Regions from separate parts of the Paenibacillus sp. sptzw28 genome, predicted to be linked through region 1. Evidence: riboswitches for the same ligand, from Rfam matches in the RefSeq annotation. Region 1 holds a riboswitch; each other region holds the start of a gene.
What was found. Region 1 has a riboswitch for cyclic di-GMP ahead of KZ483_RS20820 (hypothetical protein). Riboswitches for the same ligand answer to the same signal wherever they lie in the genome.
Positions count from the first base shown of each region.

Region 2: it holds a riboswitch for cyclic di-GMP, as region 1 does, so the genes downstream of both, KZ483_RS17345 (hypothetical protein) here and KZ483_RS20820 (hypothetical protein) in region 1, are expected to answer to the same signal.
Region 3: it holds a riboswitch for cyclic di-GMP, as region 1 does, so the genes downstream of both, KZ483_RS05380 (MFS transporter) here and KZ483_RS20820 (hypothetical protein) in region 1, are expected to answer to the same signal.

Region 1 is NZ_CP080545.1:4,534,278-4,544,994, reverse strand. Features, by position in the region: gene KZ483_RS20850 (GDSL-type esterase/lipase family protein) at 1-1,113, shown strand, start outside; gene KZ483_RS20845 (hypothetical protein) at 1,225-1,494, shown strand; gene KZ483_RS20840 (protein kinase family protein) at 1,884-2,699, shown strand; gene KZ483_RS20835 (pectinesterase family protein) at 2,984-5,950, opposite strand; gene KZ483_RS20830 (hypothetical protein) at 6,374-6,562, shown strand; gene KZ483_RS20825 (MaoC family dehydratase) at 6,890-7,345, opposite strand; cyclic di-GMP riboswitch class I at 7,600-7,692, shown strand; gene KZ483_RS20820 (hypothetical protein) at 7,836-8,606, shown strand; gene KZ483_RS20815 (pyridoxal phosphate-dependent decarboxylase family protein) at 8,650-10,338, shown strand; gene KZ483_RS20810 (acyl carrier protein) at 10,364-10,588, shown strand; gene KZ483_RS20805 (ANL family adenylate-forming protein) at 10,590-10,717, shown strand, end outside.
Region 2 is NZ_CP080545.1:3,823,282-3,833,998, forward strand. Features, by position in the region: gene helD (RNA polymerase recycling motor HelD) at 1-510, opposite strand, end outside; gene KZ483_RS17335 (GNAT family N-acetyltransferase) at 769-1,221, opposite strand; gene KZ483_RS17340 (hypothetical protein) at 1,826-2,101, opposite strand; gene KZ483_RS17345 (hypothetical protein) at 2,082-2,825, opposite strand; cyclic di-GMP riboswitch class I at 2,997-3,089, opposite strand; partial or broken gene KZ483_RS17350 (winged helix-turn-helix transcriptional regulator) at 3,650-3,838, opposite strand; gene KZ483_RS17355 (transposase) at 4,133-4,585, shown strand; gene KZ483_RS17360 (transposase) at 4,797-5,309, shown strand; gene KZ483_RS17365 (cellulase family glycosylhydrolase) at 5,507-7,102, opposite strand; partial or broken gene KZ483_RS29180 (rhodanese-like domain-containing protein) at 7,390-7,632, opposite strand; gene KZ483_RS17375 (helix-turn-helix domain-containing protein) at 7,683-8,006, opposite strand; gene KZ483_RS17380 (Crp/Fnr family transcriptional regulator) at 8,003-8,515, opposite strand; gene KZ483_RS17385 (MFS transporter) at 8,546-9,112, opposite strand; gene KZ483_RS17390 (FAD-binding oxidoreductase) at 9,109-10,572, opposite strand; gene KZ483_RS17395 (LysR family transcriptional regulator) at 10,569-10,717, opposite strand, start outside.
Region 3 is NZ_CP080545.1:1,155,136-1,165,852, forward strand. Features, by position in the region: gene KZ483_RS05360 (S8 family serine peptidase) at 1-229, shown strand, start outside; partial or broken gene KZ483_RS05365 (helix-turn-helix transcriptional regulator) at 631-1,035, shown strand; gene KZ483_RS29055 (carboxyltransferase domain-containing protein) at 977-1,459, opposite strand; gene KZ483_RS05375 (gamma-glutamylcyclotransferase family protein) at 1,882-2,304, opposite strand; gene KZ483_RS05380 (MFS transporter) at 2,349-3,566, opposite strand; cyclic di-GMP riboswitch class I at 3,862-3,953, opposite strand; cyclic di-GMP riboswitch class I at 4,088-4,182, opposite strand; partial or broken gene KZ483_RS05385 (LamB/YcsF family protein) at 4,469-5,393, shown strand; gene KZ483_RS05390 (hypothetical protein) at 6,425-6,631, shown strand; gene KZ483_RS05395 (RNA polymerase sigma factor) at 7,802-8,530, shown strand; gene KZ483_RS05400 (YciI family protein) at 8,763-9,140, shown strand; gene KZ483_RS05405 (class I SAM-dependent methyltransferase) at 9,376-10,104, shown strand; partial or broken gene KZ483_RS05410 (IS110 family transposase) at 10,464-10,717, opposite strand, start outside.

The DNA of each region.
Region 1 (10,717 bases):
ATAAAAGAGGTCTATCTGCCGGCCATCCAGGCCAGGGGCATGATACCGATACTAGTAACGCCGATGTCTAGAGTGAAAGGGGATGCAAGCCCGGGTTATGTCTACACCAACTCTTTCAAAACCCGAAAGTTCCCTGATATTCTGAAACGGATTGCCGAGGAAAAAGCACTTACACTTATCGATCTTAACTCCGAGAGTTTGAACTATTATAACGAAATCGGTGTGGAAGCGACGACAGGCATTTTCATGTCCATTGAAGCGGGGGAAACCCCTGGTAAGACGAACGACGGAAGCTACGCCAACGGACACCCATCGAAGAAGATTGACGGGACTCACTATAAAGAAGCGCTGGCCAAACAATTCGCACGAATCATTGTTACCGAGCTCGTGAAGAAGGAACTTGCCGGCGATCCTGCTGCCGCTTCGATTGTGTCGTATCTGAAAGGGAATGTGAAGCATGCAGCCTTAACAGGGGATTGGTCAAAGATTTTTCCTGAAATGGCTAATGACACCATAACCGGTGACGGGGCTTATTATCGCAATCAGATTGAGAAATTGCTTCAGCTGGGTGTGATGAACAAGGACCATTATGGAAACTTTCATCCCGATGCGGCGATGACCGTTGATGAATTTATTCGAAGCCTTTCTGAGCTCATGGATTTGAAGAAAACCATTTTCGATGGATACCCGGATGGAGAGCTCTCCCGGGAAATGATGGGCGCCATTATGGATGATGCGTATCATGCGAAGTTTACCAGCAAGCCGGAATACATGACGGATTATAACGGCACGTCGGTGGTACCCGGTGATCCGGGGTATGATCCGAATCTGGATTCGGGAGCCAGAGGGGCGATGTACTATCCTCTCGTTTCCTGGCAGCAGCTGACGGATACCGCGGATATCGCACCCCATTTGGTTTCTAAAATAAAGGATGCCTACGAACTCGGGCTCATCCGGTCCGAGAAAGGTATTGCAAGAGGAAAAATGATTAACGGAACAGAGTTCGAACCGAAAATGTTAGTCACCCGAGAGAAAGCAGCCAAAGCATTATATTTTATGTGGGTGCTCGATCATCAGGTCAATGTAGAAAATGATGTGTCATCTCTGAAATAGGTTTACTTTCAGAGCGTGATCGGGGTCTTCGGATCCTGACCACGCTTTTTTTGCATGCGAAGCATGCAAGGGCCTTGATGAAGCTTTATCATGGTTTTTTGGAGATGTCGGATGAACAAAGAGAAATTTCTAAAAGAGCTTGATGAAATTGTAGAAGATAAGATTTTCATTGGGAATAACAAACAAAATTTGGAAGAAGAAATCTCGCGAAATTCATGGTCAATTTCGATTAGTCAACAATTAGCCAATCACTTTACAGTTGAGGAAATAAGGGGATTTTTTCGCGCAGTCATTACTAATAGAACTGATCAAATTAAAAAATCAAACTCTAAAAATGAATGCTTTTTTATTCATGGTTTGATTCGTTATCAGAAAGGTTGAGGTTTAACTTAATTTCAGACATTTATACAAAGTTGCCGTTTAAATGTAATATTACAATACTAGATAACTTTGATTCGGTTATAAATGAGTTTCTAACATATCCGTATCATGATGGTATACCTATTCATGAAGTAATGGATGAAGTTTAGGGGTACTGATGAAGCTGCACAAGCAGATCCGCTTAGGGTCTTTTTATATCGAATTGAAAAGTGAACGTCAGTTTGACTTGATAGGAATCCATGCAGTAGCACTCCTCAATTGACGGTGTAACGCCAGCCAATAAAAGCAACGGCAGTGTACTTCCTTAGCAAAAAACTCCTCTACTAAGTGAATGATGGTAGCTGACCTTGGTATGGTAATTTGTGTTAAGTTTTTTAGGGAGGTAGAAAATGATAACAAAAATAATCAATGGGGTATCATTTGAACTGAAAGAAGATTTTGATTTTGATTTCCTATCCGAATATGGCAGGGTCTTTACTGTCTTCTATAAGCAGGATTCGGGCTATCTATGCTTTGGAGTTCAGGACGAAAACAAAAAGCTATTCTTGAAAATGGCGGGCGCAGCAACTTTAGAAAGTAATGTAAGTATTGATGAAGCAATAAATCGACTTCAATCAACTGTATCAGTTTACGAAGATTTACGTCATCCCAAGCTCATTGATATGATTGAACACAAGGAGATAAAAGGGGGATATCTTACTGTCTTTGAATGGTTTGAAGGCGAATGTATGGGCAAACAGTATGGTTTTTTTGGTAAATTCATATCTTTGCCGCTCGAAGAAAAATTGGGTATTTACCAGGACATATTATTATTTCACAAACATGCAAACGAATGTGATTATATCGCTATTGATTTTTATGATGGTTGTATCATGTACGACTTTATTACAAAACGGACTATGATTTGCGACATTGAATTTTATCGTAAAAAACCCGTAGTAAATACATGGGGACGCATGTGGGGCTCAAGTAGGTATATGTCGCCTGAAGAGTTTCAACTAGGCACAGAGATTGATGAAAGGTCAAATGTTTTTTTAATGGGGGCTACCGCCTTTCAACTGATTGGAGGTGGAATTGATCGTTCATTTGATAAATGGCAAGCTACTGAGAGGCAATATTTGACTGCACTTAAAGCTGTCAATGCTGAAAAAGGGGATCGATATCAAACAATGAATGAATATTATGAAGCATGGAATAAGGCTTGAAAAACGAGTGTTACGCTAACGTTACAATAGTGAGGAGCTTGATTAGCGGCGGCTCCTTTTTGTTTGTTGAAATAATAGGGAGTATCGTCGAAGAAGGGAAAATCCTAAATTATGAAGAAGTATTTAACCTTGCGGCATTATAAAATGGTGGTCAACATGAAATATAAACTTAAACCATTGGCTTCGAAGTAATGATAACGGATTGTACCGGTAACAATAACATCCCGAAGCGTACAGACGCTGTCGGGATGTCCTTAACCCTGGAAGCAAACTTCAATAGCGTTTTACTTACTTGACTTCTCGCGGGGTACGGTTACAGTTGCCGAGGCCGTCGTCTTATTCCCCACTTTATCGGTTGCGGTGTATGTGATCGTGTAAACGCGTCCGGAACCGGTACCCGCTCGTTCTGCGCGCAGCATAAATGAAGTATCCGGAGTACCGTAATCTGCTCCTTGTATATCATTTGGCTGATCACCGTTGCCCAAGCCGTCGTCCGGTTCGTTGCTCGTTATGGAGATCAGCACGACCGAGTCGATCCCCGACATGCCATCCTCCGAATAGAGACTGGCATTTACGGTTTCCAACTGATGGTTCACCGGCACGAGCGTTGTCTTGTCAAGAACGACATGAAGCGTCGGCGCCGTCTTGTCAATGTTGTTTACTGATGCCACAACCGTTCCTGTATTGCCCGCCTTATCTATCAATTCAAACGTAAAGCTGCCATTTTGACTGAACGTATAGCTTGAAGCCCCGTTGTTATTGGTTATCGTCACTTGCTCATTGGGCTCGATCGTGGCAATAACATCCTGGTTCGTCATAGCTGCGGTACTATATTCCACCTTGGCTGTCGGAGCTGCGGTATCTACGGCTAATTTTCGATAAGCCCATTCCGACCAAGTCCCCCGGGTATCCATCGTCCGAACTCGGATGCTCCAGTTATAGTTATCCTGCATGGCGGGAGCTTTGTAGGACGTCTCGGTACCGAGCACTTGCCCGGTATCAATAGCGGTCGTCTGCCAATTGTCTATCGATCCTTGCACCTGATAAGCACGCTGTACGTCTCCGGCATCCGCATCGCTGAAGCTCCATGTGAAGGTCGGAGTGTTTACATTCAAATATTGCCCGTCCGTATAGGATGTCATGGTTGTAACCGGAGGCGTATTCTCGTAAACGACCTGCAAGGCAGCCGTTGCCGCCAGATTGCTCTGGATATCAACCGCTTTAACGGTGATGATATTATTGCCCGGCTCCAGCGCCACCGTTGCTCTGAAAGTAAGGTCGGTTGCCACAGCAATGTCCTGACCGTTTACGGACACTGCAGCTGCTTTATCCACTCGTCCCGATACGGTAACCGAAGAGGTTTTCACGGTTTCCGGCAGTGGGTCGAGTGTTACTACAGGAGCGGATGCGTCTGTTAACGGAATGATGCTGGTGCGCAGCGGGTTCCAGTTGTCAGTTCCTCTTAATACGTTTTGTACCGTGTGCTGACTTGCTTCCTCCGGTGTAAGCTGTTTCGACCAGCCTACACGCGCTTTCGGATTCGCACCCGGTCCCCGGCTGTTATACTCGGAGTATCTGGCCGTTTTCTCTTTAGTCGCATCGCCCCAGTTATTCCAGCCGGAAGATGCGATCGACGAGTCGATCATCGAGTCGATAAAAGCCACTGCAGCGTGCGGACGCCACGGTCTTCCAAAGTAGACGTTATTTACCCCCGGCTCGGAGGTGATCCTCGAATTTTTAAAGACATATCCGTAGGTTGTAGTCTCCGGCGTACTTGCCGCGGTTATATAACCGCCTCTCAGTCGATTGCTGTGCAACTCATTGTTTTCGAAGAACGCGGTCGCCGGACCGTAAATGAAATCAACGTCGCCTTCGATATAACAGTCTTTGAAATAGTGCCGTTTATCAATGTAGATCGTATCCTGGAAGCCGAGGAAACGGACATTTTTGTATACACTGCGGTCCCCGGTTAGAAAACCGGCGAGCGCCTGACCGGTGCCTTGACCGGAGTCGTTCTGGATGGTCATGTTTTCGGCCGAAAAATCTTTTCCTTGCACGAGGGCCGTGACCGTTTCGGTCGTACTATACGGCGTACCGTCAGGTTTCTTAGAATTTACGTTAAGATGGTAGACGAGAATCGTTCCGGTTGCGCTTTCGCCGACAAGGCTTACATACGGCTTGTTTGACGGTACGACAATTTGCTCTCGATAGACGCCGTTGCGAATATAAATAACGGTCCTTTTGGTGTTATTGGTTGGAACCGCATTCAATGCCGCTTGAATCGTTGAAAATTCACCCGTTCCATCTTTCGCAACGACCAAAACATCCGCAGGGGTGACAGCGATCGGTTCGGAATGATAGCTTTCCCCATGTTCGTTTACCGCTGAAATCACATAGTCGTAGGTTACGCCATTGACAAGGCCCGCGTCCTGATAGCTTGTCCCGGGTATACCGGTCTTAATCGTCTCGTATTGACCGCTGCCGAATGGACCACGTTTGACGGTATACGATACCGCTCCGCTGACCTCTCGCCAGGTCAATATGACCTGGGCATCGCCGGCAACAGCTTGAATGCTGTCCGGAATTGCAGGCGCTTCGCTCGGCACAGGGACTACCTGAACGGATGCAGAATTGGCGCTTGCAGTTGCCGGGCTTTCGGCCGATACGACATAGTAATACCTGGTGCCGTTGCTTACCGTTGAATCTGTATATTGGAGATCTGTTACACCCGAAACAACCGTCTCATAGTTTCGGCCATCTTCCGTACTGCGCTTCACATCGTAAGTTAAAGCTCCAGCAACCTGGTTCCAGCGGATCGTAACCTGACCGTCGCCGCTTATAGCCGTCAAACCGGTTGGAGCGTCGAGCGGCGCCATCGGTACAACGTCGGCAGCGGTAGATGGCGCGCTTTCCCCTATATTTACGGATGTGACCTGATAATAGTATCTAGTACCGTTGTCCAGTCCGAAATCACGGTACTTGGTATCTAGTACATCGGCAATTTTGGTGTAGGGGCCTGCAGGATCGGTGCTCCGGTAAAGCCTGTATGCGATTACCGGATACCCTTCAACCGGCGGATTCCAGGTCAAATCTGCTTGGCTGTTTCTGGGCTTGGCCGTAAGATTGGTCGGTACGCCGGACAGACTCGAAATATCTTCGGCAAACGCTACACTCGAAGCCCTGGGGTTTCCGATCTGAATCCATGAAAGCAATAACAGCAAAGATACAATAGCCAAAATACTTTTTCTCATAAAGCTCCTCCTAATTAATAGTCATCATGTCGAATACAAGAAATCCGTACTTTACAACGTATATAGGTCAGCCTCCCGTCCATTTGTAATCGCTTTCATTTTAACAAAATGAATAGAAGCGATGTTGATTCTGCTTGTTCACTTTGTCCTATAAATTTGCTGTTTTTGTTCAGGTTCGTAGACAGATCATGGAACATGACACTCTATTACCTCTATTCTGGTTGTTTCTTTGTATATAAGGTTTTTATTTCTTCGTATCCCGCTAGAGGGGTAGAATCACGAGCATAGCCTTTCGCCCAGTTCGGGAATTGTGCATCGTCCCCGAACTCGGTTCCCGAGCTAGCCGCATCATTCCCCAGCCTCTCATCAGCATCGTGACCATTTCTGCCCGGCTGATCTTCTCGTTTGGGAGTAGAAGTCGCATTGCGTACAGCATCGGAACGCCAGGATGTAAGGGCGGTAGTAGCGGTCAGTCCTTTTGTGGGATGGGACGAGATCGACCGCATTCCGGATATTCAGGCGCCCACTCTGTTTCTGCAAGGAACTGGGAATAAAAAGAACGACATGAAAGCTGCTAAGAAGAACGTCAAGTTAGTGCTGTGGGGTTTGTGAAAAAGCCAGTGTTGAACAGCAAAAGTTTCTCAGCTCAATCATCTCGGAAATTCGAGGCTCTTGAGCAGGAGTCGCAAAACAATCAGGCATAAGGTATGGATAATTCAACCAACCTAAATAAGGCTGCCGTGGGGCTTAATCGGCAGACTTATCCGCAAACGGGCATCATGCCTATTATGAAGAAAAACGAGGTTTGAGAAACAAAAAGGCTTCCTTTAATATCAGTTGATACCGGCTTTCCTTCCTCTTGGGATCATTCGGATCGTTTGTATCTTGAAGTCTCTTTCGTACTTTTTCGTCATGTTCGACACCTCGAATGGATTTGACTCAGTTTGACTTTTGCGACCCATGGATCTCTTTTCGTATGAGCAGGTTGACTTTACCTATAACGACAAGGTGATGCTCTTGATTGTATGCCGTGAACTGGACCGTTACGATACCGTAGTTTGCATCGCCCCGATCCTGCATTTCTGCAATTCTGAACGAAGGTGTCAGGATGCTGCCCGCATAGACCGGAGCAACCCACTGCACTTTGCTCAACTCAGAGCCGCCGAAACAATCTCGCTCCAACTGGAAAAGCTTTATTCCTTCCCGTAGAATCAAGGCAACCATATGAATGCCGGAGGCAATCAAGTCTTGGTAGATCGTTGATCTTGCATACTCGTCGTCATGGTGTACGTGAATGGGATCATAGGATTGTACATAAGATAGGATTTCATCACGGGTAACCTCAAATGGTTGTGCCTGCATCTTAAGTCCCACATTAAAATCGTGAAATTTCATTTTGATTCCCCCATGGATTGTATCTAGTAATTCTTTCTGTGAAAGTTATTGGCACATAAAAGACCTCCGTCTATCGGAAGTATAACAGTCGTAACCTAGCGAATTTATTGTCACTATAAACTATCATTTCAACAGATGCAACAAAAACAAAAAAGAAGGACTTATGAATTGTTTTTGATAAAATAATATAAAAGGCCTATATTAAAACAAAAAAATATCTTGTAAATTTACAATATACGACAAAACATATTTTCGTACGATAATGGCAAACCCGCTGAAAAGTGGCGACGCAAAACTACAGGGGCTAAGGTGGATAAGTACATCCAAGATGCCAGCCAGTTGCCGAATACGACGGGAGCCTCCGTCTATTCATCTCTATGATGCCAGACAGGAGGTTTTTGTGCTGCAACAAATGTACATGAAAAAGAAGAAGAGAGGCAGATCAAACGGGCATCAGCGTATTTATTGAGGCTTCGAGGGAGGTTATTCAATGACGAGTATTTTCAAAGAGAATCAGGCCGACATTACTCGCGGTGCAAATCTTGAAGGGGCTAGTGAAGCACAAAACAACTTTGTATACGAGGTGCTGCCGGAATCTGACAAGGAGTTGGTGTCCGAGACCGCTGAATGTCTTGCAGATACTTTTACTGGGATTCAAGTTGGTGATGCTTTTATTGTTGAACCGTTAACAAAAGCATTACGACTATCAAAGGAAACTTTATTTGAATTCATCTTTGAACATTTAAAAATGACCGCGAAGCAAGGCTTGACAATTATTGCAAGAGATAAGAAAACAGGAAAGGTAGTAGGGGCTACCGCTGCAGAATCATACGATCCCGATGACATGACTCCTCCGTTTGAAGGGAAATTCGAGCCAATCAATAACATAATGAACATATTGGATTTCCTGGATCGCAAATATGTTCATTTTCTTCAGTCGACAACCGGAAAGAAAGTTCAAAAAGACGAACATATCCATCTGTTCATGTGTGGCGTTAGATTAGAGAAGAATAAAAAATATGTCGCTATAGAGATGAAGAAATTATTGGAGAGAATCGGTAAGGAGAAGGGATATAAATCCATTTTTACAGACGCAACAAATTTCCGCTCCCAAAAGTTAAGTGACCTGCTGAACTATACGGTTCCTTTGGATGAAGAAGGCAACCCTATTGTTTATACATATGCCAAGGACCCATTGTTTAAAAACATTCCGGGTCATACAAGTCACTCCTGCAAACTTTACTACAAAATGTTGGATTAATCAGGAGACACGGCGTGTAATGACAACCGGAAGGAGCGGGAACATGAAAGAAATTCAAGCTTTGTTTCCAAGCGAGGATGGAAATAGGGAAAGCCGAAACGTGCTGCTTTCTCTTATAACAAAAATGATCGAAGAGATTGATTCGCACAAAAATCCAAGTACAACCTCACTAGGACAGCTCAGTTATCGAACCAATAATTATTATCAGCAAATCGTCGAGGAAAGCATTGCTCCATTACAAGGTATCGGACTCGACAATGTTCTACAACAACTCCTTCGGCTGGTCCCAGGGCATCCCTATCAATCGAGAAACTACCTTAATAATGCATTGCCGCTGGCAAGTATCCCGGGTATTATCGGGTATCTTCTGACTGTTATTTTAAACGGCAACAATATCTATGATGTGGCAGGTCCCGCGGGTGCGGAAGCAGAGGTAAAGGTAGTCGCCATGATGTCCAAGTTGGCAGGATATGACCACAAACAGAGCTGGGGGTACTCGACGTGGGGCGGACAGGGAGCTGTATTTTCCGGACTGCGATTAGCTATCGCCAAGCAATATCCAAGAGCGAAAGAGGATGGAATTCCGGGAAACCTGTATTGTTTTGCCTCTGAAACTGCGCACTATAGCCTTCTAAAATCGGTGGAAGCGACGGGTATAGGCAGCAGCCGCCTGATCACTGTAAAATGCAAGTCCGATCATTCCATGGATGAAATGGACCTGAAAGAAAAAATGGAGGAAGTCATCAAAAGTGGCGGAGTTCCGGTCTATATCGTTGCGACAGCCGGAACTACAGATTCCTTCGGTGTTGACGATATTAAAGAGATCAAGCGTACTTCTGACGAAATTACGCAAAAATATGGGCAAAAGCCGGTTCATATTCATGCTGATTCCGCGATGGGAGGATTTTATTGTTTATTCAACCATTATGATTTCGAGATAAATCGTTTAGGGTTTGAAGAGAATGTAATAGAGGAATTAATGTCCATCAGAGAAAGGATGCAGCATTTACATATAGCTGACAGCCTTTGCTTTGACTTCCATAAGCTCGGTCAAACGCCTTATGCAACCAGCCTGTTCCTTGTAAAAAATGGCCAGTGCCTTCATTTGTTGGATTTGAAGGAATGGGATACTCCGTATGTGGGCAATCGAGGATATGGATCCTATCATACCGGCTTTACGCTTGAATGCTCGAGAATGGCAAGCTCGATTGCCATGTATGCCGCGCTGCTCGGGTTTGGTGTTTCAGGGTATCAACAGCTTCTGGCCAACTATGTGCATGTTAACCTGGTCTTTAGGAAAAAATTGCTCGATCGTTTTTCAAATGTAGCGGTTACTAACGATAAAAATCCCGGGCCGGTCACCATGTTCCGTTTTTACCCAAATGGGAGATCGGAATGGAAACGGGAGCTGGACGGACTGGCTGCCGGAGAACAAATCCGGGCGACAAACGAGTGGAACAGACTTTTGTTTGAAAGGCTGGGGAAGCACCGGGACAAAGTATTTTTCGGTGATACCACGAGACAGTGCCTTGTGAACATCTTGGATAGTCCAGATAGACAACCTGTGGCGGCAATAAAATTTTTCTCGATCTCCCCATTTACCACTGTCGAGGTGTTGGATGACATTATCATGTTCCTTAGCGGCATCGTGAACGAATCAAGTATGTACGGCCTTAGGGCAGAATCCGGACGGATACAAGGTGATGAACGCCTTGCGGCTACCGTAAATTAATCAAAAATGAAGGAGGCAGAACGACATGGAGCGGTTACTAACGATCATTAACGAGATGTTGACGGAATCGGGTAAGGATACTGTCACTGAGCTGGAAGACTCCTTGCGCCTTCGAGAGGACCTCGGCATGGATTCCTTGAAATTAGCCGAGTTAACGGTGAGAGTAGAGGAAGAATTTGATGTCGACATTTTCGACGACGGGATCGTTTCTACGGTCGGAGAAGTGCTCTCCAAGATTGAAGGTCGCTGATATGGAAAAAATATTTTTGGCGACCAACGTAGCGGAGTATAGCTACAGCAGGCTGATCGAAGATTTGAATGCCAAGGGCGATTATTCCGTTTATGTTTATGTTAAATACAATCACCCGTATAAGATATT
Region 2 (10,717 bases), 710 kb from region 1:
CCTTTTCACCTTCAGTTCGCCCTTGACCGTCCCCATTGGCGTCTGGATCTCTGCGGGACCCGGCGGATAGTCATAGTACAGACTCGAGATCGGAGCCCGCCAATCGTAAATCAAATAATCCTGATCGGTGCTATCTCGCAGGGACGCGATGCCCAAATAGACGCGATCGGCTTTGCTCTCCCCGTCTTCGAGGAAGTCGATCCGCCCGAAATACGGCGACTCACGCAGCTTTCTCAAGGTCCGAAGCTGCTGGACGGCATGACGGTGCGCTCCTTCACGCTCGAAAAGCAGCTCTGCCTGCTGCTTCATGCTTGCATAGGTTTCCGCCATCTCCACCGCGTCGTCGAAGTTTACGGTAACGTCGTCCCAGAAATTTTTGCGAATGTCCACCATTTCGGATTTCGCATCCAAGGTTTGCTGCTCAAGCATCCGGGTGCGGCGGTCGATTTGCTCCACAACTGTATCCACTCGTCGCTGCTCCGCCGCCCAATCCCGGTTCGTCTCGCTCATCGGCTTTCATCCTCTCTCTGACTCTCAAAACGAAGCTTGACACTCGCGTATTTATTGTGCTATAATTATATTGGATAATTACGCGATTCGGTATATTTTTATTGCATCCAAAATTGATTTTACCAGATTTACCCCTGATGATCAATACATTTCGCACATGCGAGCTGCGGAGTGTCATATAGCTTTCGCCGCTTTTTCTAAATTCACACCCCTTAGCATAGACATCGGATCTGTTCCGATACATGCGAAGGGGTGTTTTTACTTGGACCTATCATTCCCATTAAGCGCCTTCACCATTAGGACATGGGGAATGCCCTCCTCGATAAATTCTTCCGAGGCTCTTTCATAACCCAGTCCGAAGTAAAATGATTCAGCCTGCAGCTGACTGTTCAATTTCGCCTTGATCAGCCCCCGTTCACGGGCGATCTTCTCCAGAAAACGCACCGCCTCTCTGCCCAGTCCGTGCTTCCTGTAAGCAGACAGGACACAAATTCGTTCCAGCTTGGCTGTGCCGTCGACAATGCGCAGCCTTCCGGCAGCGGCCGGCTCACCATTAAGATATACAAGAATATGTTCCGCGACACCATCGAGCCGGTCAAAGCCATCGATTTCAGCTTCCGGAGGCACGCCCTGCTCGTCAACAAAGACGGCTCGCCGAATTTGCAGAGCAAGCTCCAGTTCCTCTTGAACGGTTATTCGTTGTAGTTGCACTTTGGATACCCCCATTATTGATATTAAAAAATAAATGCGAGTCCAATACAGTCCTCTAGCAATAAAAGTCGGATTGCAATAACTCCGTCCTTATAAGTATACAAAAGCTGCGATTTCGCTTCCACTCCCGATAAAAATGCACCCCCTGCAGCGGATGGGGTTAACCAAGAGGTTTCCGCTGCAAGGGGTGACATGAACTTATACGCTGATGGCACGGATACGCCATCGGTGAGGTATATCAACGAAGAGAATCCCGTTACTGCAGCTGAGGGCTTCTTCCCGGAGTTTACAACAATAGACTCGATGAAATTTAAAATTCGGACATGTATAAATGGAGATAAATTACTCTATTAATGATATTGAAGTAAGTAGAAGACGTGTTCGAGGAGGATATTGCATTACGAAAGCCACAGATCAATCTCTTTATCGCAGCTTGGTAGTGACCTGCTTGAGGCGTAACTCTAACGGCTAAACGTAGTGTCGGTCCGGCCGGTGGCTTCAGTTTTATGAGCCGCAACCTCTGATCCGGGATGAAGGGGCATTTAAAGCCCCTTCTTTTTCGGACCGGATTCAGCTCTTTGCGGAGGATATTCAGTCTATCATATTATCCGTTTTCAACGATACTTAGCAGTTCTGCGGCAACTTCCTTTTGCGATTCGGGAATCGTATTCACCCATTCGCGGAGTGCCGACCGCACGCCACTGTCTGTCAGCCTCTGTGTCTCCATTATGTATTGGAGCTGCGGGGACAGAGTCAGACCTTCCTGCTCACTGATGTCGGCCGCCATGCCGACTGCGGTGGTAAGCATGCACGGGCGATGGTCTTCGAGGCTGCATTCCTTGTTCAATTCGTACACTTTCTCATTGTCTGGTTGATTCATAAGATTTACCTCCCCAGGCTTTGAGTACATCCTGGCGAAATCTTGAATTCAGCTCCGCCGCTTCCTTCTGGGCAAGCTTTAATGTCTCGGAGTCCGGGTCGCCATTGACCTTACGCGAGATTTCAGCAAAGCGGGCCGCCGCTATTTCAAGGTCATCCGGTGTGACGATGCCATTCACAAGCTTATGTCGTGCCTCGCGGATCTCCGGCAATACCTGTTTAATTTCATCGCGCATCTCCGGCTCCAGGCGCAGCAGCTTCTCCGGTGCAAAACGAATCCGTTCGAGGCCATTCACATGCTCCTCCGAACGCTCCAGCCGCAGCTGCACCTCGGGATGTTCTATACCGTCCGCCCTGGCGAAGCGGATTGCCTCTTTGAGTGCCGCGGCAATCGCCGTAAGCTCCGGTACGGGTTCGGCAAGTTTCTCCTGTATAGCGGAAATACCCTCAGCATACTTGGCTAGAACTTCACGGTCCTTCTCCGGAGTCGCGGCCAGCTTCTCCGGGGTCAAGTCGTACTCCATCAGCGCGGAAATCTCTTCGCGTGCCGTCTCTGCATCCCCCGCCTTGAGCGCAGCCGAAACCGCCGACAAATGCGCTCTGGTGCACGGGATACAACCGACCGACACGTGCATGTCCGGCGCATACTGGCTGTATGGCTTCGCTGGTTCAAGCGGGGTCACCGCTTCGTTAACATCTGTATAATTTCCTCCGACAATACCCATTAGATTAGCCTCCTCAAATAATTGCCGTTTCACGACAGATCATGAAAGTATGTCTGCCCACTACACAAATGACTACCGACGTTTACGTTTAGGGACTACCTGGCTATTTGTACGCAAAAAAACCCCTGTCCATCATAGAATAAATATGAATAGACGGGGGTACCCGTCGTATTCGGTAGCTGGCAGGCATCGTGGCATTATTTATCCACCTTAGCCCCTATAGCTTTGCGTCCCCACTTTTCAATGGGTTTGCCGTTGTCGTACGATGATATGCATTTGTCGTGTATTGTCAATTTACACGATGTTTTTTTGTTTTGGAATAGGACTTTTTGATTATTTTACCAAAATACAATTCATTAGTCCTGTTTTCTGAAACGCTTACATTTATTTGTTTTTTTTGTTAATCATGCAATGCTTGGAGGGGAGCTGACGGGTTGTGCCATCCGCCATGCCGGCATGCTGACGAATCAAGAAGATGGCCTCCGTCTCTGCAACCATGAGCAGACGGGGGTCTCTTTATGTCTCTGTATGTATAGGAAAACGAGTATCGCAAAGGGATTTCCGGTGCACAATCCATAGACGGATAATAATGAATTTTCATGATTTTAATATAAGACTTAAGGTTTAGGACGCTTAAGTTGAGTCAGGATCAAAATCTGTCTAAATTTGTTGCAATCCTTCGAACTAATCTCGTACTGGTCAAACCTGTTCGTCCGAAAGGAGATATAAAGCGTCTCATGAGAGACGGACCCCGCGTTTCATCGCCGGAGTTTTAAACAGGATGGAATACTTCTGAATCCGGGCCGAGAATTTTTAATTAATCGTCAGCTCTGCCAGCCAATTTGGCGCACAGCCGAATCGGCGCTGTTCATAAATTCGATATGCTTAAAGCCCCATCCGCACAGCTCTCGGAGCTGGTTGGTCAGCATACCCTGTGTCACATTCGGAAGCAGGCGTCTTAATTCCCCGAACCGTTTGGTCCCGTCTTTCAGCAAAATAAACAAAATGAGGGGCCAATGTCATTTAGTTAAGGCGCATAGCCAAAAATCAAGAACAAGAGCAGGTTATCGAAAAGATAGCCGGCTCTTTTTTGTGCGAAAAAGAGAAAAAGGACTTGATAAGTAGGTGGAAATGTGTTGAGAAGCCCCTTGAAAAAACGAGGAGGTTTTGCCAATGAATGAGTACGCGAATTCGCTAAAAGAAACACTGACATACCTCATACGAGAAATGTCATCCGCACCAGCACCTTATGTCAATAACCTGAAAAAGATTTTACCCGAAAGAAAAAACTGCCTTTTGAAACGGTTATGCAACTCCTGATTTCAATGGGAGGCAACAGCCTATATAAGGAACTCCTGGAATCGCAGGGGTATGACGTAAACACCGCAACCACGTCTGCTTTTGTCCAACAGAGAAATAAAATCCTGCCGTCTGCTGTGGAATTCTTGTTTCACGAATTTACGCAAGCGTACACGGATATCAAAGACTACCGAGGTTATCGATTGCTTGCCGTTGACGGTTCGGATTTACTTATCGCAACTGACCCTGCGGATACGGACACCTATTTTCAAAATCAACCGGACACAAAAGGCTTTAACCTTCTGCATTTGAACGCAGCCTATGACTTATGTAACCGACTTTACGTGGATGCCATTGTTCAGCCGCGAAGGTTGTGCAACGAGGGAAAGGCACTAGCTGCGATGGTTGACCGTTCCCCCTTCAAAGGCAAAACCATTGTTATTGCCGATCGAGGTTATTAAAGCTACAACAATTTCGCGCATGTCGAGCGTAAAGGGTGGAACTACGTCATACGGGTAAAGGATTTGGATTCCAATGGTATTCTTTCGGGCTTAAGTTTGCCCGCAAGCGAGGAGTTTGATCGTGACATTCATCTGATACTCACCAAAAAACAAACTAACGAGGTCAAAGCTCATCCTGAGATTTACAGGTTCGTCCCTTCCACATCTACCTTTGATTTTTTGGATTTGCAGGAGAGCTTTTTCCTTTCGGGTTGTTCGTTTCTTCCTGCCTAATAACACTTATGAAACCATCATTACGGATCTTTCTGCCGCTGATTTCCCAGCCGATGAAATCAAGTCCATTTATAACATGCGATGGGGGATTGAAACCTCGTTCAGGGCATTAAAGTACACCGTTGGTCTGACAAATTTTCACGCAAAGAGACGAGAGTCCATCACCCAGGAGATTTTCGCAAGAATGATCATGTACAATTTTGCTGAAATGATGACCTCGCACGTCGTCATTTCCCTAATGGATAAACGGCACCAATACCAAGTCAACTTCACGGTTGCCGTTTACGTGTGCAGACATTTTTTGCGCTCACGAGGTGATGAACCTCCGCTCGATGTTGAAGCGGTGATCCGAAAAAACATTTTGCCGATCCGACCCATTCGCCCAGGGCAGAAGAATACGCGCAAAATCCGCTCTAAATCAGCTGTTAGCTTCGTCTACAGAGTAGCATAATTCAGTCCATATGAACATTATTTTAAGCGGGTATTCCATCCGCTTTGTTTGCTGAACGCTTTTCTCCTTGCTTGCACAAAAAAACAAACGGCACAGGGCTTTTTCCCATGCCGTTCTGATATTCCAATTTTCCCCCGTTCTATCTTTGAGCTAAACCTCACGGACGGTTCTTTAATCGAATGGCTAGTGTATTGTGATTATGGATTAACAAACTGCCATTGCAAGTTGGTACTTGGATCATTGCTCCACATTATCAAGTCGGAGCCGTTAGTCGTATTGCCGCCGCCATCCAAATAAAGGCCGGTAGCGACGTTCTTTATCCTGTAGTTGCTCCCATATTCTTCCAGAACCCACCACTGGTTGTTGCTGCTACTGCTGCTCCACTGTCTGCAAATGGAACCGCTCGGAAGTCCCTGCCCGTCGAGATACAGCCCTGTAGCAACATTTTTGATTTTATAATAGCTGCCGTAGAATTCCAATACCCATCTTTGGTTGTTGCTGGTGCTGTCGCTCCATTGGCCAGCATTTTGATTGTTTACGGTACGGCCCATGCCGTCAATATATAACCCTGTCGTCACGTTCTTCATTTTAGTGGTGTTCATGACACTCATGATCGCATCAATAATTCCCTGTTGAGTGATCGTATTAGTAGACCTGTCAAATAATCCAAAGCCATACTGTCCGTTATAATTATTATCCCAAATAATAGGTACCGCACCGTATTTCTTAGCCGTGGCGCTTACTGCTTTGGCATATGCCGCGCGATACGTATTATTCGATGAATCAAAATTTGTTTTATCTACAGAACCATATTCACCGACGACTACAGGATATCCTTGTGTTACGAATTTATCATACATGGACTTCAACTGCGAATCCAAATAATCTTCCTGGCCCCAGGTTGATTTTTTCGAGGTGTTGGTCGCGGTTGCTCCCCATTGGGTGATGGTGCCGGATTCTTCGCCGGCGAAGTCCCAAGGCGAGTAATAATGAACGGAGATCATGATTCTCTTCTCGGAACTCGGTATTGAAGATGATCTGTAATTGTCCGTCGGAACCACAAAGCCATATTGGCCTGCTGTATAATCAATGTTCGTATACCAACCCGGAACAAGCAGCCATCTGGCGCCATTGTTTCCTCCGGTTTGTCTTACGGTATCGATGAAGATTTGATTTAATGTATTAAGGTTTGAATAGTAGGTGGGGTCAGGATTGCCACTGCCATAACCTACTTCGTTCATGGATTCAAAGATCAAATGCTCATCATAATTGACAAACGTATTCGCAATCTGCTGCCAAACTTTTTGATATTTAGCCCTGAGCGTTGTTTGGTCGCTTGAATTGACGTGAATCCAAGCCCCGGTAGAGTCTTGGAGCCCGTCATGATGGATGTTGATAATAACATACAGGCCCTCGTTGTAGGCATAGTCCACGTAAGTTTTCACTTTGTTCAGCCATGTGGCATTAATGGAATAATTAGGTGCGCTACCGATGAAATTCATGTACGAAACAGGGATACGGATCGTTTTGAAGCCTGCAGCCTTTACCTTTTGAATGAACGCTTGCGTTACATTAGGAGTGCTTTCGAAGGGTGTACCGTTGTTAGCGAGATCTAACTGATTGCCATAATTCCAGCCCGCACCCATTTCAAAGACCATTTGCGAAGCATTCAACTGGGTGAAATCGGCCGTTTCTGCTGCTGATGCCACTTGACTCCAACCGGGAATGACCATTGAAAACACTAATGCCATTGCTAACATAAAGCCCTTGAACGGTTTAACTTTTGACAGCATGCCAAAAACCTCCTTCTCTTCTAGGAAACGAGTTTTGAAAAACGCTTACAAACAATAGCAGGCCTTTTGATTTCCCTCCTTTCTAAGAACGGTCTCATAGAATGTCTTTCTGAAGACCAGAGTGAGCAGCTGCTGTGCTGCAAGCCCATTATATAATGGTAAGTGCCAAGAAAATACCCCATAAATTGACTCAAAACCAGACAAAAATATTGAAAAAGTAAGAACGCATGCGTAGGAAATGGCCACGAAGAAAAAAGAACCGGCGGAGGCCGCCGGCTAGTCGAGGCTTATTGCGGCGGATACTGTTCTATACCCGGAATGGTGTAGATTCTGCTATATCCTGCATCTATAAGTGCTTGTGCCGCTAAAGAACTCTTATACCCCTTTTGACAGTAAAGGATTAGTGGAGTATCCTTTCTATCGCATACCGAGAACGGGTTATTGGATATATCCTGTAACGGTATACAAATGCTTTCCTGTATATGTCCGATCTTATAATCCTCATGAGTCCGTACATCAACAATCTTTGCAGTTTTATCATTGTAATATCAGCTTCCATGCTTCATCGGGGGACAGATGTTTACTTTGAAATACTCTGCCTCCTGTCTGAGGAATACGCTGGCTGGTCCTTGTCAAGCATTCTTACAACAACTGCTGCTGCTTCAGCGCGAGTTAAACTGCCCAGAACGACGAACACGGTACTGTCGCGCGCGTGCATGATACCTTTAACATACACCTCACATTCGGTCTGATGCAATTCCTTCATTTTCTCGCGTCTCACGATACTGATCTTCCCGCGCTTCGTATCGATAAGGCCGCTTCTTTTAAACTTCGCGAGCGTCCGGCTGACGACCTCCCGGGCTGTTCCAAGCTCTACAGCAAGCGCTTCATGCGTGACACTCACATCCGCACGATCGGGTTCAGTTGCCACTCCGCCAATCGTTTCTCAACACTCTCAAAGAGAACGTTGTGAAGCATAGTCCAAAGCTGCATAAAACCGTCCAATATATTCTCAAAGATATAATTCCACAGGTGCGGGTAAACTTGAATCCATTTCAAAAAAGCGGACTTCTGCACAAACAGGACCCGAATTTGAGTTTCGGATATCATATAACCCGGATATTCGCGTTCGCTGAGCGAGCTTAAAACCATCAAGGCGCAAACATCGCCGGCTGTAAGGCGGGCCTCGATAACTTCCCTGCCGTTCTCCCCGGATCCCACGATCTTCACAGTTCCCTCGAGAATAAAAATCGACGCGATTCTGCAGCGCTCCGCATCAAACACGACCGTTTTCCCCGGATAGCTTCGTATTTGCGGCTGACATTCATCCCAGTCAGGCCCAGCTATGGACCGAAGCATGGGGAAAGTATCAAACACGCCGGAGGACTCCAGCTTTTCCTTCATCCCTTTCATCCGTTCCCTCCCGCTTCACGCTCCGATGTACTAGACGACCTTCACCCTGGCGAGCATCAACCCGCTAACGAATAATATCAGCGATCCGATGTAAAACATGACATCAAGCGTGAACAGATCGATAAGAAAGCCTCCAGCTATGACCGCTATGCCGGAGAAAATCGACAGCCCCACGTGATAGCGGCCGATCTGCTCGCCGCGCCGTCCCTGCTCAGTCACATCGGCGAGCAGCGCTTTCTCGCATGTCCGCTGCATGGCGCCGAACGCGCCCATCGCGATCTGCAGCGCATACACCTGCCAAATATCGGTGACAAGCGGAAACGCAAGAAACAGAAGGGACGTCCCCCATGCGCTGACAAGCAGAAAGATCCGGCGGCCGTAGCGGTCGGATGACTTGCCGAACCACCAGTTCAAGTACGCCGAGCAGAGTGTAAATAAGCCGTACGCTATCCCGTATTGCGTAAAGTCGCCGCCGATCTCCTTCACGAAAATCAAATAAAACGGAAATACAATGCCCGATCCGAACGTCATCATGCTTTGCGAGAGCATCATCCACCTAAGCGCGGAGTTCTCCCTAATCCGGGTTTTTATTGTCATGGCGCATACCTCGCATAAAATTCATTTATAAACCGCAGCTCCGGGTCCAGCCGCCGCTTGGCGGCAAAGAATTCGTCCGCCCGCGGATAAGCCTGCCGGAGCTGGCCGGGTGAGGCAAACAGCTGGTAAGGCAAATAATAGGTGCCGTTGTTGCGCAGTGCCAGGTCGGTTATGCTCTGCGTCGACTGCTCGAGCCGCTTCACCGCTTCAGGCGAACGTTTGTTATTGAACAGCAGTACAAACGCAAAGCTGTCATGCCGGGAATAGGACAATACAGCCTCTTCATTGCGGGGCACATAACGGACCGTAATATTCAGCAAATTAAGCCCGTCCTTCCGTAAAATATCCCTCAGACCATCGACAAACGGAATGAAACGGTCCACCGGCACAAAATACTCCTGCAGCAAGTCGGTCTTCTGGGGATCCGCATACTCCATAAACTGCGCTGCCGGGCGCATCGCGTTATTGCGCGAGATCAGCTGGCCGTCTTTCATCATATAGCCTTTCTTCTGCAAGTTCCAAATAAGATCCTTGCCCCAGTCAAACTTACGGGATAAACCGAACATGAATTTCGTCGCGCCAATGAACCGCTCATCGTTAAGCTTTTTCAAGCTGCCGCTTAAGGGCTCGTCAGATTTATCGTAAGTCGTCACGAACATATCGGTTAAATAATGATTCGGGGAAACGGATAACCGTGCAATCGCCATGGCGACGTCCGGATTGTCATTGACATGCCCGCGGAAATAATCCGGGAAATTGCGGTAGCCGATCGGCACTGTTTTCTGCTTATAAACAGTATCGTCTGTAAGACGCAGATCCGCATCGAGAATAATGCCGAACAAGCCGTACCCTCCGATCACCAACGGAAAAAGCTCCGCATTCTCCGTACGGCTCACCCTCACGATTCGCCCGTCCGCCAGCATAAGCCTGAACGATTCAACCGACTCAATGAGAGGCCCCTCGCCCATATCCCGCCCATGGACATTAACGCTCATAGAGCCGCCGACGGTGAACAGATTTTGCGACTGCATGATACGGACGGAGAGCCCGAGCTGCTGAACCGCTTCCTGCACCTGCTCCCATGTGGCGCCGCTCTGCACCTGAATTCGTTTGCTTGTCCCGTCAACGCGGATTACCTCGTTGTAATCCCTCATATCGAGCACAATCGCATTGTCATAGAACGTCTGTCCGCCCTGACTGTGCCGCGCTCCGGAGACCGATATAGGCAGTCCTTTGCGCCCAGCCTCCCTTAACGCTTCGGCAATATCTTCGGTATCCTTGACATGCACGACTTTATAGACGCGGACGCTCATCAGCCTGCTGACATCGGATGCGTATTCAGCGCTTGGCATATTCGAGCGTATGAGAAGGGATGCAGCGAAGAGCGCTGCATAAACTGCAAGGGCAGCGGCCCACAAACGCCGGGAAGAGGCGGCGGAAGTGCGAAACGCGCGAATCATGACGGCTCCCCAAGGACAAGGTGAGAGGTGCTGCCGGTTATGATATCGGCGAAATGCTGTGCTAACGGTGTCAGTGAATCGCCCTCCCGGGTCAAGAGGACGATCGGGTTATACTGGACCTCTCCTTTGACATACACGCGGCTGA
Region 3 (10,717 bases), 2.7 Mb from region 1:
CAAGATCAAAAACCGGCGTTTTATCGAACCTCTAATCAGCGGATTGGAGCATGATGCAAGGAATCAAAACGTCGCTGCTTTCGGAGCACGCGTGATTGCACTGAAGGCCATAACTGGTATTCATTTCCCCGAAACCGGGTGGCGTGAGGGAGATTGCCCTTATTCCGACCGCACCACCGATGTCAGACTTAGCATTTGTCAAAAATGGCAGGAGTGGAAGAAGTCGTGACGTTTACTATATGAATCTGTTCCTGTTCAAGGTGGTTCCTTTGCTAATAGTCTAATAAACCAAATATGCCGTGAAGGAGATTACAGAGCGGGCTGGATTTCGAAGTCGAAGTTATACCAGGCGCTCCAGGAACGGAAGGAATAAAATTTGTAGCCTGGGTAGCGCTAAGTGGTCCTTCAAAGGAAAAAGGCCACAGTGGATCGATCGCAGCCTCGCTCCGCTAATTGGCAGCATAGCTCAATGTTACTAATACATTGGAATTATTGGGATCAATCTTCAGGAGAAGTGGAACATACGAATAGCGGGAGAATTATATCATCTTCGACATGCTGACTTTTTCGTGCAGGAAATGCACGGCTTTATATCTGCGATAGAATTTTATATTGAAGGGAGGGAAAACGATGGATTGGTTGGACAGGATGAAGAACGCCATGGAATTGATTACTGGAGTATCGTTATCTGAGTACATTCGACGTCGACGGTTGACATTGGCAGCATTTGAACTGCAGACAACAGATGCAAAGGTTATTGAAGTAGCTGTGAAATATGGATATGATTCGCCAGAAGCGTTTGCACGGGCGTTTAAGAATCTTCATGGGATCATGCCGATATCTGCGCGCGATAAAGGCGTTTCTCTAAAAGCCTATCCTCGAATGTCCTTTCACATTTCAATAAAAGGAGATGTCGAAATGAACTATCGCATCGAATCAAAAGGGCCTTTTGAGATGTTTGGAGCTTATGGTCTGGTCAATTCCGATCCCCATAATGTATATGCTGAAGTTGCTCAATTCCGTCAACAATGTGATGTACCGTATACGATCCGGACGTGTGGATCTTAATGACATCATCAGGCGATAGTATGTTGTGTTCCGCAACGAAAGGCAAATCCGGACCGCACTCGGAACAGTAACAGACGGGAATCTCAACCGTGTTTCCGGTAAACGTGCTTGCACTTGTCACTGCTGCGTTGTGAACACGCGTCGCACGCTCCGTTAACCATGAAACAACTTTCGACTGTGCATCTCCTGACGGCCTGCCCGCCTTACCTACAATTACGGGATCATAATAAATAGCTACGGATACATAAGACGGCACAGCTTCATGAAACCCCGGAAACGGATTTTGTTCCAAAGTGCGCGTCAGTTCCAACACCTTGCGGTGCGAAACGGGATCGATACCGACACCGAACTTGACGATAAGCGCGCGTTCCCCCAATGGAAAGATCCTCACACCTTCTGCCAATAATCCCCGCCTCCCAAATAGGACTCTCTGTATTTCATCCGCGGATTCGGCTTCAAGCTACCGAATGAGCCGCTCGCCTTCCTCCAGATTCCCGAGCTTCAGCTTGCTCAAGCCAGTCTTATAGACGACATCCGCCGAATTGCGGACCAGTGCCTGCTTCCTCGAGCAGCTTCAACGCCATGACATATTTTCCTTTCTCCATAACCGTGGCGCCTCCAACTTGGCTCCCGCATTATGCTGCTGCATCTGCAGCATAATGCGGGAGGCAATTGCGCTTGAAAGGCGCCAGCAGGCTCTGAGCCGCAAATGAATTGCCGACCAACCTCACAACTGTAAAAAGTTGCTCATCGCGCTACCTCCATATTACTCACAAGATGGAGGTAGAAGTATGGATCAGGCCGCTGCCTACTTCAGACAGGCAACCGGGTTGTTAACGAATCGCCTCGCGACCGCTCCACGACGCTTCGCCACGAGCCGGATGCGATTTCCGGGTAGCCGCTCGGATCGCGCCATACATATACATATACCCAGCCTTCACGATTTCCGTCGATATCGACGACACGCACGCGCTCGTATTCGTTTCTCGAGTCCCCCGGTGCATAAAAGTGCTCCAACTGATCCAACGCCGGCAGCCCGGATTCGCTTACGGTCATCCATTCACCCACGATAACGCCTGCAGCACGGCTCTTGGACAGCACAAGCGCGGGGTACGGTCCGACATTGTACAGCTTTCCTTGGACTGCGCCCGGTTCAGTAGCTATTAGATAAGGAGCGACAACATGATGGTTTGATTCCCCTGTTAACAACGTGCCATATACAAATAAGCTAATCATGGCCCGAACCCCTTTCATAAACTAAAAATTGTTTGAAGAGGCCGTCAGGCCTCCGTCGCATTTCGGTCCTTTGGAAGCAGTAAGGCAAACACACCAAGCAAAGGAAGGAAGGCGCACAGTTGCATAACAAATTCGATGCCTCTCGCATCAGCGACCCAGCCGAGCACGCCTGACCCGAGACCGCCGAGACCGAACGCCAGACCAAAAAACAGTCCGGAGATGAGACCGACATTGCCCGGAAGCATCTCTTGCGCATAGACGACAATAATCGAAAAAGCCGATGACAGAACGAACCCGGCGCAGACGACGAGCACAGCGGAACCGAACAAGTTCGCGTACGGCATCAAAAGACAGAACGGCGCCGCCCCAAAAATGGAAAGGAAAATGACGTTCCGGCGGCCATATTGATCTGCAATCGGTCCTCCAAACATCAACCCGATCGCAGACGCTAACAAAAACGCAAACAGCAGCAATTGCGCATTCGCAATTGACATACCGAAGTTATGAATCAAATAAAACGAATAGTAGCTAGTTATGCTGGAAATATATACATACTTGGAGAAAAGCAGGAATACGAGAATCACAATCACCCAAGCCATCCTATTCCGGGACAATGCTGCAGCGCGGCTTGCACGGGGTGCCCCGCCTTTGATGCTGGCGCACATCGTCATGTTGGCACGATACCAACCTGCTACGTAAACCTGGATCACGATGCCGGCTGTTGCCGCAATTGTAAACCAGATGACACCGAACTGCCCCAAAGGGACGAACAATACCGCCGTCATAATCGGGCCCAGCGAGTTGCCGATCGTTCCTCCGACTTGAAATATCGACTGCGCGAGTCCGCGTCTGTTCCCGGCGGCCATATAAGCAACGCGGGAAGACTCCGGGTGAAAGACGGCTGATCCGATGCCGATGGCGAAAACAGCGAGCAAAATGGCGCCGAGGCTCGACGCCATGGACAGCGCAACAATACCGGCCAATGTGAAGATAACCCCTAGGGGCAATATATTGGGCCGGGGATGAGCATCCGCCATTTTCCCGACCATCGGTTGCAGCAGTGAAGCGGTCATGCTCATGCAAAAGGCGATCAGCCCGATCTGCTTATACGTCAAATGCAGCGACTCTTTCAAAATCGGAAAAAGTGCCGAAACGGTCGACTGCATCGCGTCATTCAATAAATGCACAATACTGATGGCGATCAGAATCGGGAAAGCGGTCGACGCTACAGCAGGCACCGTTTTCGTTTGAAAGCCAGACATAAATCCCCCCCCCTCTCTTACTGGATTTAGTTTATAAAGAAAAAAATCCACATCTGATATTGCGATGATTTAGCGGTTACGGTCGACGACTCGACAAGCAATCATTCCGCCATGAGCCACGGTGAAAACGATATCGGCTGCGGATGCCGTCCGTTACAGACCGTTTGCATGCTCATGAAAGCTTAAGCCGTAACTTGCGCTCTGGGATGCTTAACCAGATGCTTCTCGGTATTTGAACATGAAAAACCCCCTATCTATCGTTGATTAAATATGAATAGACGGAGGTTCCGTCGTATTCGATAGCTGGCAGGCATCGTCGCATTATGTACCACCTTAGCCCCTGTAGCTTTGCGTCCCCACTTTTCAATGGGTTTGCCATTATCGCACGAATATTCAGATTTATTAATAACTTACTTTAAAGTACTTTTAAAGGGTAAATTCCATTAATTATAATTCTATCAATCAATTTTAACCGTAAACAAAAAACCTCCGTCCCAAAATAGACGGAGGCTTCCGTCGTATTCGGCAACTGGCTGACATCGTGGTCGTAGGTTAGTCCACATTAGCCCCTATAGCTTTGCGTCGCCACTTTTCAGTGGGTTTGCTATTGTCGTACGAAGTATTTGATTGTAGTAGTACCTAAAATTACCTTACAGTATTTATCGATGGAAATCAACACGTTTCGACACTTTTTTTACAGAAATTATTGCGAATTAAAAAGAGGGAAAAATATACTTTGTAGTAATACTTTCTCAATAGTCCTGCCGAATCTGAAGCATTTTTAGGTGAACTAAGCCTGATGGACGAAGCGATACCCTGTAACATGGACGCCCGATTCGAGTAAGTTTTTGGCGATTTCAATGGCCTTCTTGCGTTCCCCTGCAGCCTTGGAGCGAGGCACCATGAATGGAACTTCGGAAAGTCTCAAAGCCGGCCGGGTCGATCTCAACTGCGATTACGGTGAAGGTTACAGCATCTACACGTTCGGTCAGGATGAAGCGCTTCTGCGCTATGTGTCATCCGTGAACATTGCCTGCGGCTTCCATGCGGGCGATCCGCATCCGTGAAGCGGTCTTCCGTGCCGCGGCTGCGGGCGTCGCAATCGGTGCGCATCCGGGCCTGCCTGACAGGCTCGGCTTCGGTCGCAGGGAAATGGCAGTGACGGGCGCGGAGGTCGGTGACATCATCCTTTACCAGCTCGGTGCTTTGGACGCCTTTGTAAAAGCGGCCGGTTCCAGGCTGCGGCATGTGAAACCGCCTGGGGCCCTCTACCATATGGCGAATAAACGGCCGGAAATCGCCGAGGCGATCGTCAGAGCCGTCAAGGCATACGACCCCATGCTACACATTTACGGCCAGTCCGGCAGCATGCTGCTGGACGAAGCGCTCAGGCAGTCTTTAAGACCGGTGTCCGAACGAGACATTTTCGGGATGGCCGATTCGTTCATGTTCTGGCATTCGTTGTATGAAGGAGAGGATACCGCGTTGGTTCAGGAGGCTTTCTTTGCATATTTACTTGCAAAAGGTCAAGGGGCTGCGGTTGAACCTGTGTTGAATCACATCTCCAGCAATACACCTGCCTATGAAGAGCTGAGTGCTTTTCTTAAGGATTGGGCCTCGACTCAGAAGCGGGAACAGGCTCACCAGTTTACGAGTAAACAGAAGGCTACGCTAAAATTATTTCAGCAAGCCCTTTCTGAAATAGTCGATCATTGCGAAGATGATTTCTTCTATAACTGGTTGACTGATCGAAACATTTTCTCCCGCAGCGTGGATGATATTTTGAATGGGTTGCTAGACGATATGTCTTATACCCACACATTATAAGTAGGCAATATTAGTATGGGTAAAATCAAAATGGTATCAATTTCGATCACACCCGGCGAAGGTCCGATCTGGTGGGATAGCACCGGCACCCCTATCACTTTCAGTTCCTGGGAAGAGCTGACATGCAACTTGAATAGCTGGCTAGGGACCTTCCAGTCAATCGCGGAACGTACAAACAAGATTTTCAGATCTGTTTTGCAGATGAGTCGATTTACAATGGCACTTACGGGTTAATCAATTCCGGCGTTGCCCCGTCTCTGGCGAATCACATGTGTGAGTACTTGCTTTTTCACTCTGGATTAAAACGTCCGGGCCACCTTACGGAAAAAGCGTATCAGAATTGGCTAGATGTACACTCCCCTCTAGGAGCAAAGGAAAAATGGCTCTCGTTCATGGAAGCCTATGAGATTCCAAATCTGGTCTTAACCTAAGCTATTGCGGCAGCCCTTCAGGCTGTCGCTTTTTTATTTCTCTCAGCAGTTTGGCGCCTCCCCTCTGAGTGATGTTTGATCACTTTGTCACGGAATAACCCCGGCACTCCGTGCCTGCGTTCCGGGGTTAAAGCTCATTTTGCCAGGGGAGGGGATATTGGAATTTCCCCTTCCGTTCAAGCAAAGCCCGCGGAGTTTCACTTAAGTTAAGTGTTCCCGCTTCATTCAGTTAACTTAACTTTGTCATCATCTACGCCTCTTTCCTTTCCCAATAAAAAGGGCATGTGGTATAATGATGGTACAATTCATTTATTCCATTTGCCTCCGTCATGCGACATAAGAGGTTTCCAACTGAAGCTCAATTCACGTTCTCGAAAAGCATTGTTCCCACTCTGTTGGTCATGCTTTTTTTCTGTTTTATGCCGGTTTAATCCGCCGCTCACCTTTCCCAAACGTTAGGTGTTCCATCTTCGCCAATAGCACTATAAACAGTGCAGCTAATATGGCGCGACATCCCTTCGGGGCCTGTGGTGTCATATTAGGTGCACTTTTTTTGCGCCTCACAACCCAATTCAATTTAATTAGAAGGAGGGATCAAACATGTCCATCACGATGCCTGAGACAATGCAAACCAATGCAAATGGACTTGATTCGGAAATCTTTACCAGCTGTACGCGAGCGATCAGTATCGTCATATTGGCCGATTGCTATTGCTTTTCCTTCTTCCCACATGCCCCTTTACTCCTCTTCCTCATCTTTCAATTGATGCACCGGAAACCGCGGATCGAAGCGGAAAAAGAGACGTGACACCTTCACAGGTGCAACGTCTCTTTTCATACCCTATCTATCAATATTTTTTATACACAATATATTCTATTAAACTATCAGATATTGATCTATATACTCAGCCCCTAAGCGTCTTATATACTGAGCCCCCAACCATATACTCGGCCCCTAAGCGTCTTATATACTGAGCCCCTAACTATATACTCAGCCCCTAAGCAATCTATATACTGAGCACCGAACTATATACTGAACCCCGAACTATATACTCAACCCACATGTGAAGTATATACTCAGCCCCAATTGACCAATTAATTTTGTCAGTGATAAAGTCATGTTGTGCATATATGTGGAAAATTCGACCTTTTTCGAGCGATTATCCACAGTTGTGTGAACGAAAAAAGAGCCCTTCGAGAAAAGGACTCTTTCTTGTGGATAGTCTGTGTTACCAGCACAGACATCCAAGGTGCATATACGGAGATCACCGGCAGCCACCAAGATCTCACCTACGAAGCTTTCATTTCCTTTTTTTGAAAAGGAGTTATGAAGGCCTGCTTTCATACTGTCTTATATGCTTTATCTTATCAAATTGTTCTAGTTTAGTCTATATAAAACGCGGGATGAAGGAGGTGTAAAAGGCTATGCAAGGAATGGTGCTCGGTAACAAATTCACAGGCTTTCCCTCCACTCTAACTCTTAATCTTAAGACTATTAACAACGGGATATTGTTGCAGCCCTTAATTCACTTTTTTATTATTAAAATGAGGATAGAGAATACCTGGGCTTTCGAACTTGGTCTTGCCAAGCAATCGAGAAGCACGTAGGTATTCTCTGAAATAAACCTATGCTTTTAAGTATTCATTAAGTTTTAACGCGAAATCGTAAAGCTCTGCCCGTTAGATCCGATACTTCCGGGCCATATAGACTGAGTGCTATTAGCTATTTGCGTTTTATATAATGTGTTCACCTGGGATGCATTAATATTACGAGGAATCCGACTGCTATCGTCCCAAAAACAACTTGTAAAAGATTCTGTAAAATGTTTAAAGTCATTGGGGGATGTAGGGTCTCTTTCGATTACTCATTCTGCAGTCGTGGTGTCAGGGTTTCGCATACTTTGTTCCGGAACCGACCGTCGCCCAGAGAATCGTTCGAGCAAAGCGCATGCTCGCAGCAGCACGCGTCCCCTTCGAATTGCCGCCGAATACCGAGCTGCCGACGCGGTTGTCGTCTGTACTTGAGGTGATCTACCTCATGTTTAATGAGGGCTATGCCGTGTCTTCCGGTGGAAGCTGGATTCGGCCCGTGCTCTGCGAGGAGGCGCTGCGGCTTGGACGGATATTGGCTGAGTTCGCGCCTGACGAGCCGGAAGTCCATGGACTCGTGGCGCTGATGGAAATTCAATCGTCCAGATTCAGGGCACGGGTTAACCCGAGTGGAGAACCGATTCTGCTCATGGATCAGAACCGGCGTTATGGGATCATCTGCATTCGCAGGGGGCTGACTGCAATCGAACGGGCCGAGCGTCTCGACAGGGCGTACGGTCCTTATCTAATTCAAGCCTCGATTGCAGCGTGTCATGCCCGTGACCGTACGGCTTCGGAAACGGACTGGGTCTGGATTTCGGCGCTTTACGACGCTCTCTCCCAGCTCGCATCATCACCCGTCGTCGAACTGAATCGTGCTGTCGCGCTCTCAATGGCGTTCGGTCCAGAAGTGGGGCTAGAAGTCGTCGATATGTTAATCCAAGAACCATCCTTGAAAAACTACCACCTATTACCAAGCATTCGAGGGGACTTTCTCATGAAACTGGGCCGCAAGCAAGAAGCATGTTTAGAATTCAATCGTGCTGCAGCTCTAGCGCGTAATGAAAAGGAACGCAAGTACCTTTTGAAGCGCGCTTCCGATTGCAACATAGAATAAGACAAGAAACGAGAGAAGAATCTCAAACAATTCAAGGGGTTACGAAGTTTATCGAGAAATTCAAAAGAGCCGTGGCAAACCAGCCTATGCCATGAATTGCACGATCAAATTTATACGTAACGATCTCATTTTAAATTTTTGATCAATGTGTCGATTTTGAAGATACCGGTTCGTTGTATTTATAAAGAGGTCAATTAGGGGATTGGCCTCTAAAAAAAAAGGAGGAACTTTTATGCTGTTTATGTTGATTGTCAAAGCCTCGAAGAATTCGGAAGGGGCAAATCTCCCGGACCCAGAGCTCATTGAAGCCATGACGAAGTACAATGAGGAATTAGATAAGGCAGGCGTGCGGGTTGCGGCAAAAGGACTTCATCCAAGTTCAAATGGGATTCGTATTTCATATCCAAAACCAGGGGAAAAGCCGATAGTTATGGATGGCCCATTTACGGAAACGAAAGAATTGATTGCCGGGTTCATTCTGATTGATGTGAAGTCGAGGGAAGAAGCAATCGAGTGGGCCATGCGGATGCCAGACCCGCAAGGACATGGGGAAGGTCAGATTGAATTGCGTCAAGTATTTGAGGCGCCGGAGTTGTCGGGGGAGCAATAAGAAGTGGGAAATGATTGAACTAACGAAGACGATAGTGAAGTGATTAGATCAGGAGCAGGCGCCGCGGAAACCTGCTCCTGATCGTCGAAGTAACGGAAAGTTGAATATAATTGTTTTCTTCATACCACCTAACGAGGTTTGTTGCTATAATTTACAAAGTGGATTAGGCTCGACGACAGAGCTGTTTACGAAATATTCTCACTGGTCGAAGGTAACTTAAGGAGGGAACACAGCCATGCCTGACAGGCTATTTGAAGAGCCGAGACTGGCAGAAGTTTACGATTTGTTTGATTCGTCTGAACGTCCGGATCTTGACCCATACATTGCAATGTCAGACGCGTTCGGTGCCCAATCCGTGATTGACGTTGGTTGTGGAACTGGCACCCTTGCCTGCCGACTTGCTGCCCTCGGTAGAGAAGTCATTGGAGTCGATCCAGCCGACGCCTCGCTCAAAGTAGCAAGCCTTAAGGCGTATGCACATCGGGTTAGATGGATTCATGGAACAACCAAGATGCTTGCTGGATTGAAAGTGGATTTAGTCACGATGACCGGTAACGTCGCCCAAGTCTTTATAACTGACGAAGAGTGGATGTCAACACTTCGTGAATGTCGTGGTGTTATTCGACCGGATGGACGGCTTGTATTCGAGGTTCGGGACCCTTTAAAAGAAGCGTGGAAGGACTGGACTCGTGAGCAGTCCTATCAGGTGATAGAAGCACCTGAAATCGGAAGGGTAGAGACATGGGTGGATCTCGTGGATGTGCAACTGCCGCTCGTTTCGTTCCGTCATACATTCGTTTTTCAGAGGGACGGTACGGTACTGACCTCGGACTCTACATTGAGGTTCCGCAGTAAGACCGAGATTTTTAACTCCTTATTCGCCGCTGGCTTAGCTGTCGTGGATGTTCGAGATGCGCCAGATCGTCCTGGACGCGAATTCGTATTCATCGCTCGACCGGACTGAAGTGAGGGTCCGGCTAGCGAAGAGGTTCCTGTTTCTATACTCAACTAACGAAAAACGATAGTTGAATATCGAAATGGTTGCCGCTTGGCAGCTCTTCGCTCCGCTAACTGGCAGATTTGCTGAATGATCGGGCAGGATAGTTGAAATGATTCCCTTCTTGGTAATATGTTGCAATAGCCCATGAAAAGATGTGAATTCACGTGAAACGAGGGGGGTGTAAAAGATGGACCTTTCAATAAATCTTTACGAAAGACCCGCTAGATTTGGTAACCCCATTGTACAAAAGATCCATCAAATAATAAGTTCGTTGACAGGTGGTTGGTTTACCGAGGATGTAGCAGAGGACACATGTAAAGATCTTCACCGTCTGCGATCGCACGGAGCATATTCTTAGATGAAACACCCATGATATCGGAAACAACAGAGCCGAGTTTGATGTTTGCTCCTTCTAGCACCTTTTGAATTCGATTGTGCTGTCTGGCACGTTCTTCAATGATGCTTCGGCGATAACGAACTAATTCTCGAAGTTCTCTTTGATTTCGGTTTGGAACGAAACTAGCTTTCAGAAGTCCATGGCGAAGAAGTTGGGCAATCCATTCAGCATCTTTGACAT